DNA from 2 places in the Verrucosispora sp. TAA-831 genome. Region 1 is predicted to be linked to the other one. Evidence: riboswitches for the same ligand, from Rfam matches in the RefSeq annotation. Region 1 holds a riboswitch; the other holds the start of a gene.
The links. A riboswitch is a leader RNA that binds a small molecule or an ion and turns the genes downstream of it on or off. The one in region 1 is predicted to bind cobalamin.
Positions count from the first base shown of each region.

Region 2: it holds a riboswitch for cobalamin, as region 1 does, so the genes downstream of both, metE (5-methyltetrahydropteroyltriglutamate--homocysteine S-methyltransferase) here and ACQVFL_RS17040 (peptidase) in region 1, are expected to answer to the same signal.

Region 1 is NZ_CP192240.1:3,789,345-3,796,730, forward strand. It holds gene ACQVFL_RS17030 (cell wall anchor protein) at 1-1,195, opposite strand, end outside; gene ACQVFL_RS17035 (hypothetical protein) at 1,542-2,030, opposite strand; gene ACQVFL_RS17040 (peptidase) at 2,072-3,127, opposite strand; cobalamin riboswitch at 3,227-3,355, opposite strand; gene ACQVFL_RS17045 (DUF4240 domain-containing protein) at 3,459-3,998, shown strand; gene ACQVFL_RS17050 (hypothetical protein) at 4,374-5,666, shown strand; gene ACQVFL_RS17055 (Crp/Fnr family transcriptional regulator) at 5,764-6,432, opposite strand; gene ACQVFL_RS17060 (CDP-diacylglycerol diphosphatase) at 6,914-7,386, opposite strand, start outside.
Region 2 is NZ_CP192240.1:2,427,333-2,434,718, reverse strand. It holds gene ACQVFL_RS11050 (AI-2E family transporter) at 1-947, shown strand, start outside; gene ACQVFL_RS11045 (acyl-CoA thioesterase) at 970-1,485, opposite strand; gene metE (5-methyltetrahydropteroyltriglutamate--homocysteine S-methyltransferase) at 1,578-3,869, opposite strand; cobalamin riboswitch at 3,991-4,203, opposite strand; gene ACQVFL_RS11035 (FecCD family ABC transporter permease) at 4,369-5,457, shown strand; gene ACQVFL_RS11030 (ABC transporter substrate-binding protein) at 5,482-6,468, shown strand; gene ACQVFL_RS11025 (ABC transporter ATP-binding protein) at 6,465-7,250, shown strand; gene ACQVFL_RS11020 (class I SAM-dependent methyltransferase) at 7,247-7,386, shown strand, end outside.

The DNA of each region.
Region 1 (7,386 bases):
TCGGCGTGGGTGAGCCGGTGGGCGTCGGCGACGCGCTGGACGACGGGGTGGGGCCGCCGGTCGGCGGCAGGTCGAGACCGATCCGCCCGAGCGGCACCTGGGCCAGGCCGAGCAGCGCCTGGGCGGTGGCGCGACGCCACTGGTCCCGGAGGTTGTCGGTGATGCCCGCGCCGACCGCCTCGGTCAGCGCGTCGGTGTTGTACGCGATGGCACCGGCGTCGGTCGCGGCGGCACCGCCGTTGCCCGTGGTGAGTTGGAGCGCTGCCAACGCCTCGGCGGCCCGGGTGGCCTCGTTGTCCCGGCCCGCCGCGGCCAGAGCCTGTCCGGCGAGGCCGGTGCTGTTGGAGTTGGCGCCACTGGTCGGCCCCGACCCGCCGAACGACCCGTCGGCGCGTTGCTGTGCCGCCAGCCACTGGGCTCCACGCTGGGCGGCGGCGTCCGCGCCGTCGGCACCGCTGGCCAGCAGCGCCTGGACGGCCATCGCGGTGGAGTCGACGTCGAGCGTGGCGTTGCCCTGCGCGTCGCAGCTCGGCGACGGAGCGCCGTCCGCGTCGGGATAGAGCCGGAAGCCGCCGGCCGCGCACTGCTGGCGGACCAGGAAGTCGGCCGTCTCCTGCGGTGCGCCACCGCTGCGGGCCAGCCCGAGGACGGCGAAGCTCTGGTCGAAGGTGTTGGACGGGTCCTGACCGGACGCCTCGGTGGTGCGGCTGGTGATCCGGCCGTGCTGATGGCCGGTGTCCGCACCGGAGACCAGCGACAGGGTCTCGGCGCGCAGGTCCCAGCCGCCGAAGTCGGTCGGGTCGCCACCGGCGGCGGAGGCGGCGTAGAGCAGTTTGGCGGTGGCCCCGCCGTCGGTGAATCCCTCGATGCCCCAGTCGTCGTAGCTGTTGTAGGAGCGCACGTTGGCGGCGATCTGTGCGGTCGCCGACTGTCGGGTCGACGGGTCGACGCCGGTGGCGGCGAGGGCGAGCACGCCGTCGATGGTGAGGCCCCAGTCGGCACCGCCGAACGGACCGGGCAGGATGCCGTCGGCGTACTCACCGGCGAGCCAGCGCGCGGCGTCTCCGGCGGCGGCGGTGTGGGTCGCGGTCGGTGCGGCCACCCCGCCCAGTGGTGTGGCGACGACGACGGCGAGCGCGGTGGCGGTGGCCGCGCCGAGTCCGGCGCCGACGCGCCGGAGCGAGCAGGAGAGCATGAGGGGTGCCTTTCGCAGAGCGGTCGGTGAAAGCTCCGGAAGGCACGGGCGGCGGCATCCCGTACGCGCGGTCGCGACGAGGTGCCGAAAGTCGGCTGCCCGGACTCCACCCTGTAGACCTCGACAGTGGAAGCCGCTCGTCCGGTTCGGGGCATTCCGGCTCGCGAGACAGGGCTCGCTCACGGTTGCGGGTCAGCGCCGGCTTCGACCGGCTTCCCCCCGAACGGGACGCATTCAGTTGTGGCCCGGCACGCCGGGTGTCGACACCGTACCGCCCGGTCACCCTGCGGCGCCAGACGGCGTCGACACCCGGCGGGCGTCTGCGGCCCGTCAGGCTATCCGCAGGTCAGGGGGCGGTGATGCTGGGTGCCGTGCCGGTGCCGAAGGACCATCCCTCGACCGTGCCCGGTGCCGGGTCGTAGCTGGTCGCGCCCAGCGTGCTGTAGGTCCAGGTAGCGCCGCTGCCGGAGGCGTGCCAGTAGGACCAGTAGGCGCTGGCGGGCGGGGTGTTCACGCAGGGCTCGGTGGCGGCGGTCGGCTGGCCGTTGATCCGGCAGATGAACGCCAGGCCCCACCGCTGGGTACCGGTCACCGCGAAGCCGGCGCCCTGGAGGGCGGCCAGTCCGGTGGCCGGGTCGCCGAGCGCGCACGCCACCTGGACGCCGCCACCGAGCGGACCGTAGTCGACCACGACGGTGACCCCCGTCGTGCCGGTGCAGGCGGCGGCGTGGGCGGCGCGCGGCGACGGTTCGACGGCGATCAGGCCGAGCGCGACGACGGCCGCTGCCAACAGGCCGGCGAACCACCGGCGGGCGGGACTCTGGACATGGGACATGGGCGCTCCTTCGTCTGGGGGAACGGGGATCGGTTTGTGGTTCAGGGGCAGGGCAGGGTGGGTGCGCCGGTGGCGGCACCGGCAGACGAGAGCCGTGCGTACCCGGTGCCGGTGAGACCGAGGACGGCCTGGGCGGTGGCGCGGGTGGCGGTGCCCGGGTCGAAGGTGCCGCCGTCGAAGTCGACGGCCCCCCGGTCGGCTGTCGGCGCGCCGCAGCCGACCTGCAACCCGGCCAGGAAGATCCGGGCCCGCAGCCAGGACAGCGGTCGGCCACCGTCGCGTAGCGCCTGCGCCGCCAGCCCGGTGCTGTTGGCGTTGGCAATCCCGTCGGCGTTGGCGAAGCCGCCGTCGACCCGCTGCACCGACACCAGCCAGTGCAGTGCCGCGGCGGCGGCGGAGTGCCGTCCGGCGGCCCGCAACGCCTGCGCCACGAGGGCGGTGGCGTCCACGTCAGAGCTACAGACCGGCTGCGCCGGCAGCACCGGGTAACCACCGTCCGGGCACCGGGTGCCGACCAGCCACCCGGCGGCCGAGGGGGGCGTACCCGCTGCGGTCCGACGCAACGCGAGGATCGCGAAGGACTGGCTGAACGTGTTGCTGTAGTCGCCCCACGCCGACCGGTCGGTGAACCGGCCGTCGGGCGCCTGCAACCCGCGCAGCCGGGCGATCAGGTCCACCCCGCCGACGTCGGTCGGGTCGCCGCCGCGTACCGCGACGGCGAGGGCGAGCTTGGCGGTCGCGCCCGCGTACGCCTCGGTGGTGCCGTCGCCGACGTAGCCGTCGCGGACGTCCGGGCGGGTGACCCAGTCCAGCGCGGACGCACCGAAGTCGTCGGCGACACCGGCGGCGGCGAAGGCGAGGACCGCGTCGAGGGTCAACCCCTGGTCCGGGTACGCGACGCCGTCGAAGACGGTCTCGAATCGTTCCCCGTCGACCAGTTGGCGGGCCAGCCAACCGGCGGCGGCGTCGGACCGGACGCTACCCACCTGGACGGGGGCGGCGGTCGCCGGACCGGTGAGAGTCAGGGTGAGGGTGAGAGCGGCGAACACGCCGCAGAGGAGGGTGAGCAGGCGGTACCGGCTCAGGCGGACGACCATCGGGCGCGCCTTTCCGGCCCGGCGGTCGTCAGGAACCCGGCCCGCCCGTCAGGACGTGGCTGGCCGGCCTCCGACCCGTGGGCCACGACGGGTGAGGAGCAGGGACTCGCGGACACGTCGGGTATTCGGGCTCGCCACCGGGGTAACCCCCGGCGGCCCACCGTTGCGGGCCAGCGCCGGACTTCGACCGGACTTCCCCCACACGTGACCGCGGCTGTGGAATTGTCGGGCCAGTCTGGTCGGCTCCCGCCGCCGCTGTCAATGTGCGACCGGTCGCACGCGGTGCGTCACGTCGGCTCCCACTGTCGGTGCTCGCGGTTATCGTCCGACCATGACGAACAGTGATCTTGAGGTCTCCCCGACGCTGCCGACGGCCGAGGAGGAGGACCGCTTCTGGGCGCTGGTGGAGCAGGCGTGGGCCGGACTGGGTCCGGAGCAGGCGGCGCTGCGTCGCGCCCTGGTCGACCGCGATCCCGCGCACGACGACGGGTACGCCATGGACCGGTGGCTCGACCCCTTCGTCGCCGAACTACGTCGGCTCTCCACCGAGCTGCCCCGCGCCGAGCTGGTCGCCCTCGACCGGGTGGTCGAGCGCAAGCTGTACGACATCGACCGCGCCGACATCCACGAGATCATCGACGGCTCCGACGACGGTTTCCTGTACGCGCGCGGCCACATCGTGGCGCTGGGCCGGGAGTTCTACGAGGCGGTCAAGGCGAATCCGGTGACGGCGGTGCCCGACGCCGGCTGCGAGGGCTTCTGCTACCTCTTCTCCCACCTGCACCACGAGCGGTTCGGCGACTGGCCGGACACCGGCTCGGGGATCAGCCGGGAGTCGTGCACGAATCCGGCCGGCTGGGCCGACGCGTAGCGCACGGGTCGGCACGACCAGGACACCACCGGACCGACGTCGCTTGTGAGGTATGTTCGGTTCGATTCGCTCAATGCCACACACACGCTATCGGCGTATGCACATAAGTGAGCAGACGATCTCCCTCGCGACCGGCACCGTAGTGCTGCCCGATGTCGCGAGGGAGGTGATTCTCATGAAGAAGCTCACGGTTCGCCGGCTGGAGTCGGTGAAGACCAGCGCTGTCGCCGCTGCGTGTGTCGTCTCCTGACGGTGACACACCTGAAGGCCGGCACCCGGACGGCAACTCCGGGTGCCGGCCTTCAACGACCCGGATGAGATGAGCGAAAAGGACGACTGACCATGGCCGGCTACCCACCAGACACACTTGTCCGCGTGCGCCCGTTCGACCACCGAGCGGAGGGCGACACCGTCATCATCGGCGACGTCGAGCGGCAGGTGTTCCTGTCGATCCCCGCCGAAGGGCTGGATCTGCTCCACTCGCTGGCCGCCGGCAACTCGGTGGGCGAGGCGGTCCGCCAGTACGAACAGAAGTACGCCGAGACGCCCGACATCACCGACTTCCTGGACGCGCTGGGCGACGAGGGTTTCGTCGAGGTCGACGGCGGGGCCGCTGCACCCGCCCCGGCCCCGGCCCCCGCTCCGGCCGCGACGTCCCGCCCCCGGCGCAGTTGGAGCCTGAACTGGCTCAGCCCGACGGTGGCCCGCCGCATGGTCAGCCTGCCCGTGCTGCTGCTCTGCGTCCTGGTCATCGCGGGTGGTGTGTACCTCGCCGCCGACGATCCCGACCTGCTGCCCACGCCCGGCGAGACGCTGCTGTTCCCCATCCACTTCGCGGCGCTGACCTGGGCGACGTTCATCCTCACCCTGGTCGGGGTCGCGATCCACGAGGCCGCGCACATGGTCGCGGCGCGGGCGGCGGGCGTACCGTCGCGGCTCGTCATCGGCAACCAGATGTACATCCTGGTGGTCCAGACCGACATGAGCACGATCTGGATGGCGCCGAAGCGGCAACGCTTCGTCGCGTTCATCGCCGGGACCCTGGTGGACGGCGTGCTCGCCTCGGCCTTCGTCTTCGCCCTCTGGGCGGGCCGGCAGGGCTACCTGCAACTGCCGGAGTGGGGCGCGCTGCTGCTCACGGCGCTGCTGTTCACGTACCTGGTCCGGATCATCTGGCAGACGTTCCTGTTCCTGCGGACCGACGGCTACTACATCGTCGCCACCGCGCTCGGGTGCCGGAACCTGATGTCCGACACCGAGGACTACCTGCGCAACCTGGTCGCGCGGATGGTGCGGCGCACGCCCCGGGTGGACCAGTCCGGGCTGCCCCGGCGGGAGATGCGGGTGGTGCGCTGGTACGCCCTGGCCTGGATCGGCGGGCGCCTGATGGCCCTGCTCACCCTGATCTTCGTCGGCATACCCCTGCTGTGGGGCTTCATCTACCAGTTCCTGCTCTTCGTCTCCGGCCAGGACTCCATGATGGGGTCCCTGGACTTCGTCACCATCGCGGTGATCAGCTTCCTGCTCGACGGCGGCGGGCTGCTGCTCTGGGGCCGTAGCCTCTACCAGAACGCGCGGGAGCGGCGTCGCCGGCACGCCGTCCGCTCGGCCCGGGCGCAGGCCCGCGCCGCCACCCCGACGGTCGTGGAGCCGAGCGGCCGGCAGTGACCCCTTCCGCCCTCCGACTCCCCCTCACGGCCGATCGTGGTCGCGGGTGGGAGTCGGAGGCGTACGGGGTGCCGGCCGGCGGATCGGTGTGCGGTGCTCACGCGACGGCGTCGGGGCGGCGCAGCGGGCCCAGGCCCATCCGCTCCATCAGGTAGCCGACGATCGCACTCGGGTCGGCGTGGATGGCTCCGCAGGGCGACCGCCGGATCATCCCGCGGTCGGTGAAGCGTTGCAGGAACAGCCCGACCCGGGAGCGGGTCGTGCCGATCATCGCGGCGTAGTCCTCGTGGCGCAGCTTGAGGCCGATCCGGATACTCCGGCCGGACGCGGTGCCGAACCCCTGCGCCAGGTCGAGCAGGCGCATCGCCAGGCGCGCCTCGCAGTCGGATGTGGTGTGTTGCAGCAGTAGTGAGCGGTGTCGGCGCGCCTTCAACATCTGGCTCTGCAACCACACGTCGCAGATGCTCGCCTCGTCGAGCAGGTCCCGCAGGACGACGCTTTCGAGCACGATCAGATTCGTGTCGACCACGGCGGCGGGAATGTACTGGTTCGGCATTCCGGGAAGCGAGTCCTCGCCGAAGTACTCGTTCTTCGACAACACGTCGATAATTGTCCGGCGACCGTTCGGAGAATAGTGCTCCAGGCAGATCGCGCCGCTGTCGATGAAGTAGACGCGAGCGTCCGCGCCGTCCGTCTGCAACAGCTCGCCGGCCGCGAGCGCGACCCGTCGGGCCGCCACGGTGTGCGAGTAGAGGGTTGTTCGCACGCCCTTCATGAGACGGTTCGTCAGCTCGGATCCGCGCGGCACGAGCATGTCGTCCAGGACACTCGTGGCGGTCCGCGTGCCGGCCAGGTTCATCTCCGTCCACCGTCCCGATCTCTCGTCAGCGCGGTGCGCGGCGGGTCCACTCGGTGTCGGTCACACCGCACCAGGGATCGCACCGGACCATCAATGATCTTGACGTCCGTTCCTGATACGCTAGCGAGTCGCTCCGCCGGGCGTCAGTCGCGCGTTTTACCGGCACCGGCACACCGAACGGTTCCTCAGGTATGGCCACCCGGCCAGGATGGGTCCGATTCGGCGGCGACGTCAACCCGTGAAATGACCGCTCGCACCGCTTGTCGCCCACCGTGCGAGGGCGTGCCGCACCGCGCGGCACGCCACCCCGACTGGTGTAGCATGTCGGTTCCGGCCACTCGCGGACCGAACACGACACACTGCGTACGCGGCTGTCCGGCCGGCTGTCTCAGGCGTACGCGAGGAGGAAGTCGACGGTGCCGGTGCCACCGGGCTGGCCCGGCGGGACGGTCAGCCCCGGCTCGCTGTTCAGGACGTAGAAGCCCCCGTTGCCGATCAGGCGTGGAGTCACCGCCATCGCCTGGGCCGCCATGTTCGATCCGGTCGGTCGTACCACGCTGTCGAGCAGGAGCCGGAAGAGATTGTCGTTGAGGTTGGCGACGTGCAGGACCCGGTAGGAGCGCGGTGCGGGGGCTCCGGTGCTGGTCAGTCCCCAGATCGGCACGATCTGGTCGCGCCACCGGGCCGGGTTGTTGGTGATCGACGCGTCGTAGTTCTGTAGTTGGGTCTGGATGCCCGAGTGGATCCCGGCCAGGTGGATGTGGAGTTGGTCCTGCTGCCGGATCATCGGGTCGGCCGAGTTGACGCCGAGCCCGACGTGCGGATAGACCACGTGTCCGGGCTGGCCGGGTTGGGCGTTGA
Region 2 (7,386 bases), 1.4 Mb from region 1:
CCCTGCTGGCGCCCGCCGTCGGCTGGCTCTTGCGGGCCCGCTTCCCCCGTACGCTGGCCACCGCCGTGGTGCTGATCGGTGGACTGGCCGCCGTGGTCGGCACGCTGACCATGGTGGTCAACGAGTTCATCACCGGTCTGCCCGACCTCAGCCGCAACGCGGCCGACGGCATCGGCCAGATCCAGGACTGGCTGCGCGACGGGCCGCTGAACCTCTCCGACGGGACGTTGGACCAGTACATCCAGGCCGGACAGAACTGGATCAACGAGAACACCCAGGCGCTGACCACCGGGGCGCTCTCCACCGCCGGCACGGTGGTGGAGATCTTCACCGGCGCGCTGCTGGTCCTCTTCGCCATGTTCTTCTTCCTCCGCGACGGGCAGCGCATCTGGCGGTTCATCGTCGGGATGTTCCCGGCCGCCGCCCGCTGGCGGCTCGACGACGCGGGCAACGCCTCGTGGCAGACGCTGGTCGCCTACGTGCGGGCCACCGTGCTGGTGGCGTTCATCGACGCGGTCGGCATCGGCATCGCGCTGGTGCTGTTCGACGTGCCGTTCGCGTTCGCCCTGGCCGCGCTGGTCTTCCTCGGCGCGTTCATCCCGATCGTCGGTGCCACGCTCTCCGGCGCGGTGGCGGTGCTGGTCGCGCTGGTCGACGGCGGCTGGGTCACCGCGCTGTGCATCCTCGGCGCGGTGATCGTGGTGCAGCAGGTCGAGGGGAACGTCCTCCAACCGTGGATCATGGGCAAGGCGGTGGCGCTGCACCCGCTGCCGGTGGTGCTGGCGGTCACCGCCGGTGTGGTGCTCGACGGCATCTTCGGCGCCCTCATCGCGGTACCGCTGATCGCCGTGCTCAACACCGCGGTCCGGCGGTTGGCCCGGCGCATTCCGCCGACCGAACAGCCACCGCCCCCGGAGGCGGTCGTAGTCAAGGCCACCGCGCCCTGACGCTCCGGGCCCCGGCGAGAATCTATGTCGGGTCTCCGGCGCCGTCGAGCAGGGCCCGCCGCAACGTGAGTCGGTGCTCGCGTCGGATCTCCGCCTCGCGGTAGCGTCCCCGGTCGCCGTCGGTCTCCAGCAGCAGCGGGGGCACCGCACGCGGCTGCCCGGCGTCGTCGACGGCGACCATCACCAGGTGCGCGGTGGCCACCGTGGTCGGTGGCACGGCCCGGTCCCACCGGTCGGCGGTCACCTTCACCGCCACCTCCATCGAGCTGCGACCGGCCCAGGTGATCCGGGCGTCGACGTGCACCACGTCGCCGACGCGTACGGCGCGGAGGAAGGCGGTCTCGTCGATGGCGGCGGTGACCGCCGGGCCGTCGGAGTGCCGGGCGGCGACCACCCCGGCCACCGAGTCGATGAGGTTGAGGATCCGGCCGCCGTGGACCGTACCCATGAGGTTGGTGTGGTGCTGGTCCATGATCTGCGACAGGGTCAGGTGGGACGCCGACGGCGTCCGACCGGGGGCGGAAAGTGTGTCCTGCATGGCGGTTCGTCCGTCCTCGCGCGCGGTCTCGGTGGTGCGGTCTGCCGACGGCGTCCGCCGGCGGGAGGTCCCCACCGGCGGACGTCACCGGGTCAGGAGTCGCTCGTCGACCCGTCGGCGGCGGCCAGTTCGGCGCGGACCGAGGTGGCGGCCCGGACCAGCGCGGTCAGGGCCGGACGGACCTCGTCGTAGCCCCGGGTCTTGAGCCCGCAGTCCGGGTTGGCCCAGAGCCGCTCCGGCCCGACGGCCGCCGCCGCCCGGCGCAGCGCGGTGACCACCTCGGCCGCGTCGGGCACCCGGGGCGAGTGGATGTCGTAGACACCCGGCCCGATCCCCCGGGTGTAGCCGACGGTGGCCAGGTCGTCGAGGATCTCCATCCGGGAACGGGACGCCTCGATGCTGGTCACGTCGGCGTCCAGGGCGTCGATGGCGGGCAGCACCTCGCCGAACTCCGAGTAGCACAGGTGGGTGTGGATCGCCGTGGCGTCGGCGACGCCGCTGGTCGCCAACCGGAACGACGCCACCGACCAGTCCAGGTAGGCGGCGTGGTCCCGGCGGCGCGGCGGCAGCAGTTCCCGCAACGCGGGTTCGTCGACCTGGATGATCCGGATGCCCGCCGCCTCCAGGTCCCGCGCCTCGTCGCGCAGGGCCAGCGCGACCTGGCGGGCGGTCTCCGCCAGCGGCTGGTCCACCCGGACGAACGACCAGGCCAGGATGGTCACCGGGCCGGTGAGCATGCCCTTGACCGGCCGGTCGGTGAGCGACTGGGCGTAGCGGGACCAGGCCACCGTGATGGGTTCCCGCCGGGTCACGTCGCCGTACAGGATCGGCGGACGCACACACCGGGAGCCGTACGACTGGACCCATCCGTGGGCGGTGGCGGCGAAGCCGTCCAGGTGCTCGGCGAAGTACTGCACCATGTCGTTGCGCTCCGGCTCGCCGTGCACCAGCACGTCCAGTCCGAGCCGCTCCTGCTCGGCCACCACCTCGGCGATCTCGGCCCGCATCCGCTCGGCGTAGCCGGCCGCGTCGAGGCGGCCGGCGCGGTGCTCGGCCCGGGCCCGGCGCAGCGCCTCGGTCTGCGGGAACGACCCGATGGTGGTGGTCGCCAGCGCGGGCAGCCCGAGGCGGCGCCGCTGGGCGTCGGCGCGCTGCGGATACGGCCCGCGCCGGGTGTGCTCGGGCCGCAGCGCCTCCAGTCGGGCGCGGACCGGGTCGTCGCGCCACTGCGCCGGGACCGGCGGGGGCGCGGCGGGCAGCTCGCCCACCCCGTCGCGCAGCACCCGGCCGAGCGCGACCACCTCGTCGACCTTCTGCCGGGCGAACGCCAACCGTTCCCGCAGTAGCGGGTCGAGGTCGGTCTCGGCGGCCAGGTCGACGGGCACGTGCAGCAGCGAGCAGGAGGTCGACACGGCGACGGTGTCGGCGAGCCCGGTGAGGGTGGCGCCGACGGCTGCGGCAGCCCGCAGGTCGGTCCGCCACACGTTGCGGCCGTCGACCAGCCCGGCGACCACGGTCCGGCCCGGTTGCGCGCCGTGGCCGGCGAGTCGGCCGAGATCGCCCGGCCCGGCCACCAGGTCCAGCCCGATCGCCTCGATCGGCGTGTCCAGCAGCGCGGGTAGCGCGTCGCCCAGTTCCCCGAAGTACGCGGCGACGAACAGGCGGGGTCGGTGGGTCAGCGCGCCGAGCCGGGCGTACGCGGCACCGAGGGCGCGGATCTCGGCGTCGGACCGGTCGCCGACGTACGCCGGTTCGTCGAGCTGCACCCACGGCACCCCGACGTCGGCGAGTGCGGACAGCAGGTCGGCGTAGACGTCGACCAGGTCGTCCAGCCGGTCGAACGGGCGGAACCCGTCGGGCGCGTCGGCGGTGGGCTTGGCGAGCAGCAGCAGGGTCGCCGGGCCGACCAGGACCGGACGGGTGGTGATGCCGAGCTGCCGCGCCCGCCCGTACTCGGCCAGCGGCTTGTCGGGGCGGGCGGCGAAGGCGGTGTCCGGACCGATCTCGGGCACCAGGTAGTGGTAGTTGGTGTCGAACCACTTCGTCATCTCCAGCGGCGGCTCCTGCGCGGTGCCGCGTGCCATGGCGAAGTAGGTGTCCAGCTCACCGAGGCCCAGCCGGCGGAACCGGTCGGGCACGGCGTCGACCGTGACGGCCGCGTCGAGCACGTGGTCGTAGAGCGAGAACGTGTTGGACGGTACGGCGGACAGGCCGGCGTCGTGCAACGTACGCCAGGTCTGCTCGCGCACCTGCGCGGCGGCGGCCCGCAGGGTCGGCTCGTCGATGCGGCCGGCCCAGTAGCCCTCGACCGCGGTCTTGAGCTCACGACGCGGGCCGATGCGCGGGTAGCCGAGCACGGTGCTCGTGCCGAACGGAGTGGTCATGTCGCCAGGGTTCCCTTCCCTCGAGGTCCGGCGGTACGGCTCCGGAGGAGGGCTGGGGAGGGCACGGTGCGACGACCGACCTCGCCCTGGCCCTCCCGCGGGGCCGACGGCGGCGTGCGCGGTTGCGCACGCGGCACGGGCAGGTCTTCGGACTCGTGGGCGCGACCGGCTGGGCCGGTCTCCTACTGGCCGTCGCTTCCCGGACAGGTGTCCAGTGCGTGTGACGGCGGTCGTTCCCACTCACCGCTGCGGGGCAGTCCCGGATTCACACCGGGTTCCCTCTTACGACGCTCCGACCGAACGGCCGGGGCGAACCAGTACCGTCACGGATCCTAGCGTCCGGATCACGCGCGGCGACCGTCGCGCGGGTGTGATGTCCGCACCGCCACGGCGTGTCGGGCGGTGGGTGAACAACGACTCATCCGGCTTCCGCTCGCATGATCATGGTGTTAGTTTTTGCAAAGACTTGGCAAGAACAACGACTTTGCGTGGGAGTGCGGTGAGCGTCACCACCCTGCCGACGAGCCGGACGGACGTGCTCGGCGTGGCGGCGCAGCGTCGCCGCACCGGCCTCTGGCTGCTCGCGCTGACCCTCGGGCTGGTCCTGACCGGGCTGGTCGCGGTCGGGGCCGGGGCGATCGGCATCCCCCCGCTGACGGTGGCCCGGATCATCGGGCACCACCTCGTCGGGCTGCCGGGCGAGGTCACCTGGACCGGGCCGCAGCAGGCGATCGTCTGGCAGGTCCGACTGCCCCGCGTCCTGCTCGGCATGCTGGTCGGCGCCGGCCTGGCGGTCTGCGGCGTGGCGTTGCAGGCCATGGTCCGCAACGTGCTCGCCGACCCGTACCTGCTCGGCATCAACTCCGGCGCCTCCAGCGGCGCGGCTGCCGCGATCCTGTTCGGCGCCGGTGCCGGCTTCGGCCAGTACGCGCTCTCCACCAGCGCGTTCGTCGGCGCGCTCGGCGCGTCGCTGCTGGTCTTCCTGATCGCGCGCAGCGGCGGCCGGGTCACCTCCCTCCGGCTGCTGCTGGCCGGCGTCGCCGTCGGGTACGCGCTGTACGCCACCACCAGCTTCCTGATCTTCGCCTCCGGGTCGGCCGAGGGCGCCCGCTCGGTGATGTTCTGGCTCCTCGGGTCGCTGGGCCTGGCCCGCTGGAACGCCCTGCTGCTGATCGCCGCGGTGGTGCTGATCGGCACCATCGCCTACCTGACCGTCGTCGGGCGGCGGCTCGACGTGCTGGCCATCGGCGACGAGACCGCGCACACGCTGGGCGTCTCGCCGGACCGGTTCCGACTCCGGCTGCTGGTGCTGGTCTCGCTGAGCGTCGGCATCCTGGTCTCCGCCGCCGGCAGCATCGGGTTCGTCGGTCTGGTCGTGCCACACCTGGCCCGGCGCATCGTCGGCGCGCCGCACGTCCGCGTGGTGCCGGTGGCCGCGCTGCTCGGGGCGATCCTGCTGGTCTGGGCCGACGTGCTGGCCCGGGTGCTGCTGGCCCCCCAGGAGATCCCGATCGGCATCATCACCTCCCTGCTCGGCGCGCCCTTCCTGCTGGTCCTGATCCGCCGCCTGCACGCCTCCGGCGCCTGAACGCCCACCCGTCAAGGAGAACCGATGTTGAAGGCAACCCGCCTCGCCACCGCCGCCGCCTCCGCGTGCGTGCTGCTCGTCGCCGGGTGCGGCGGCGGCGCCGACGGGCCGGCCGAGGCCGGTCCCGGTTACCCGGTCACCGTGACCAACTGCGGCGTGGACGTCACCTTCGACGCCGCTCCGGAGCGGGTCGTGCTGCTCAAGAGCGCCGCCGTGCCGTACCTGCACGCGCTCGGCGTCCTGGACCGGGTCACCGCCCGCGCCGGGCAGTACCCGAAGGAGTACTACGACGCGCCGACCCAGGCCGGGTTGGACCGGATCCCGCTGCTGACCGACAGGACCGACACCAGCGGGCACCTGCAGATCTCCAAGGAGGTGGTGATCAGCCAGGAGCCCGACCTGGTCCTCGGCGAGGTCGACAACCTCTCCCGCGACACCCTCGCGGCGGTGGACATCCCGCTGCTGGAGGAGCCGGCGATGTGCCCGGACAGCACCGCCGTGCCGAGCTTCGACGACATCTACGCGCAGATGGAGACGTACGGCCGGGTGTTCGGCCGCCAGACCGAGGCGGCAGGTGCGGTCACCGCGCTCAGGGAGCGGATGACGAAGGTACGGGCCGAGTCGGGCGACGCGTCCGGACGCACCGCAGCGGTGCTCTACCCCACCGTGGGCGGCGGCACCACGTACGCGTACGGCACCGGCAGCATGGCCCACCCGCAGTTGGAGGCCGCCGGCTTCCGCAACGTCTTCGGTGACGTCAAGGACCGGGTCTTCGAGGTCACCGTCGAGGAGTTGCTCGGCCGCAACCCGGACGTGCTGATCCTGCTCTACGGCGACGGCGACCCCCGCGCCGTCGAGCAGGGGCTGACCGGGCTGCCGGGCGCGCAGCAGCTCGACGCGGTCCGCAACGGCCAGGTCATGACACAACTGTTCAACTTCACCGAGCCGCCGACGCCGCTGTCGATCGACGGTCTGGAGCGGATCGTGCAGCGGTTCCGGGAGCAACCGTGATCGAGGCCACCGGTGTCACCTGGCACTACGGCGTCAACCCGGTCATCGACGGGGTCAGTGTCACCGCCCGACCGGGACGGATCCTCGGCCTGATCGGGCCCAACGGCAGCGGCAAGACCACGCTGCTGCGGTTGCTCTACGGCGCGCTGCGCAGCCGCAGTGGACAGGTCGCGGTGGACGGCGATGCGCTGTCCGCCCTACCCGCCCGGGAGGCCGCGCGGCGGCTGGCCGTGGTCGTGCAGGAGACCGGCGGGGAGACCGCCCTGACCGTGGCGGAGTTGGTGCTGCTCGGCCGGGGGCCGCACCTGTCGACGTTCCAGCGGGCCGGGCGGGCCGACCACGAGATCGCCGCCCGCTGCCTGAGTCGGGTCGGTGCCACGCACCTGAGTGGTCGGGCGTTCGCCCAGCTCTCCGGTGGGGAACGGCAACGGGTGCTGATCGCCCGCGCGCTCGCCCAGCAGGCCACCCACCTGCTGCTCGACGAGCCCACCAACCACCTCGACATCCGCTACCAGCACGAGATCCTGCATCTGGTCCGCACGCTGGACACCTGCTCCGTCGTCGTGCTGCACGACCTCAATCTGGCCGCCCGGTACTGCGACGACCTGGTGCTGCTCGGCGCGGGTGGGGTGGCCGCCGCCGGCACCGTCGACGAGGTCCTCGACCCCGCCGTGCTGGAGCCGGTCTACGGCATCGGCATCCGACGCCTGGACCTCGACGGCGCCGTCCACCTGCTGTTCCACCCGATCCACCAGAGCACCGACGAGAGGACCGCCGCATGACCACGCAGGAACGCATCAACGCCTACTGGACCGGTCGCGCGCCTGACTACGACGCGTACCAGCAGCGCCCGGACCGGCTCGCCGACGACCAGCGGGCCTGGTCGGAGATCTGGTCGAAGGCTCTGCCCCCGGCACC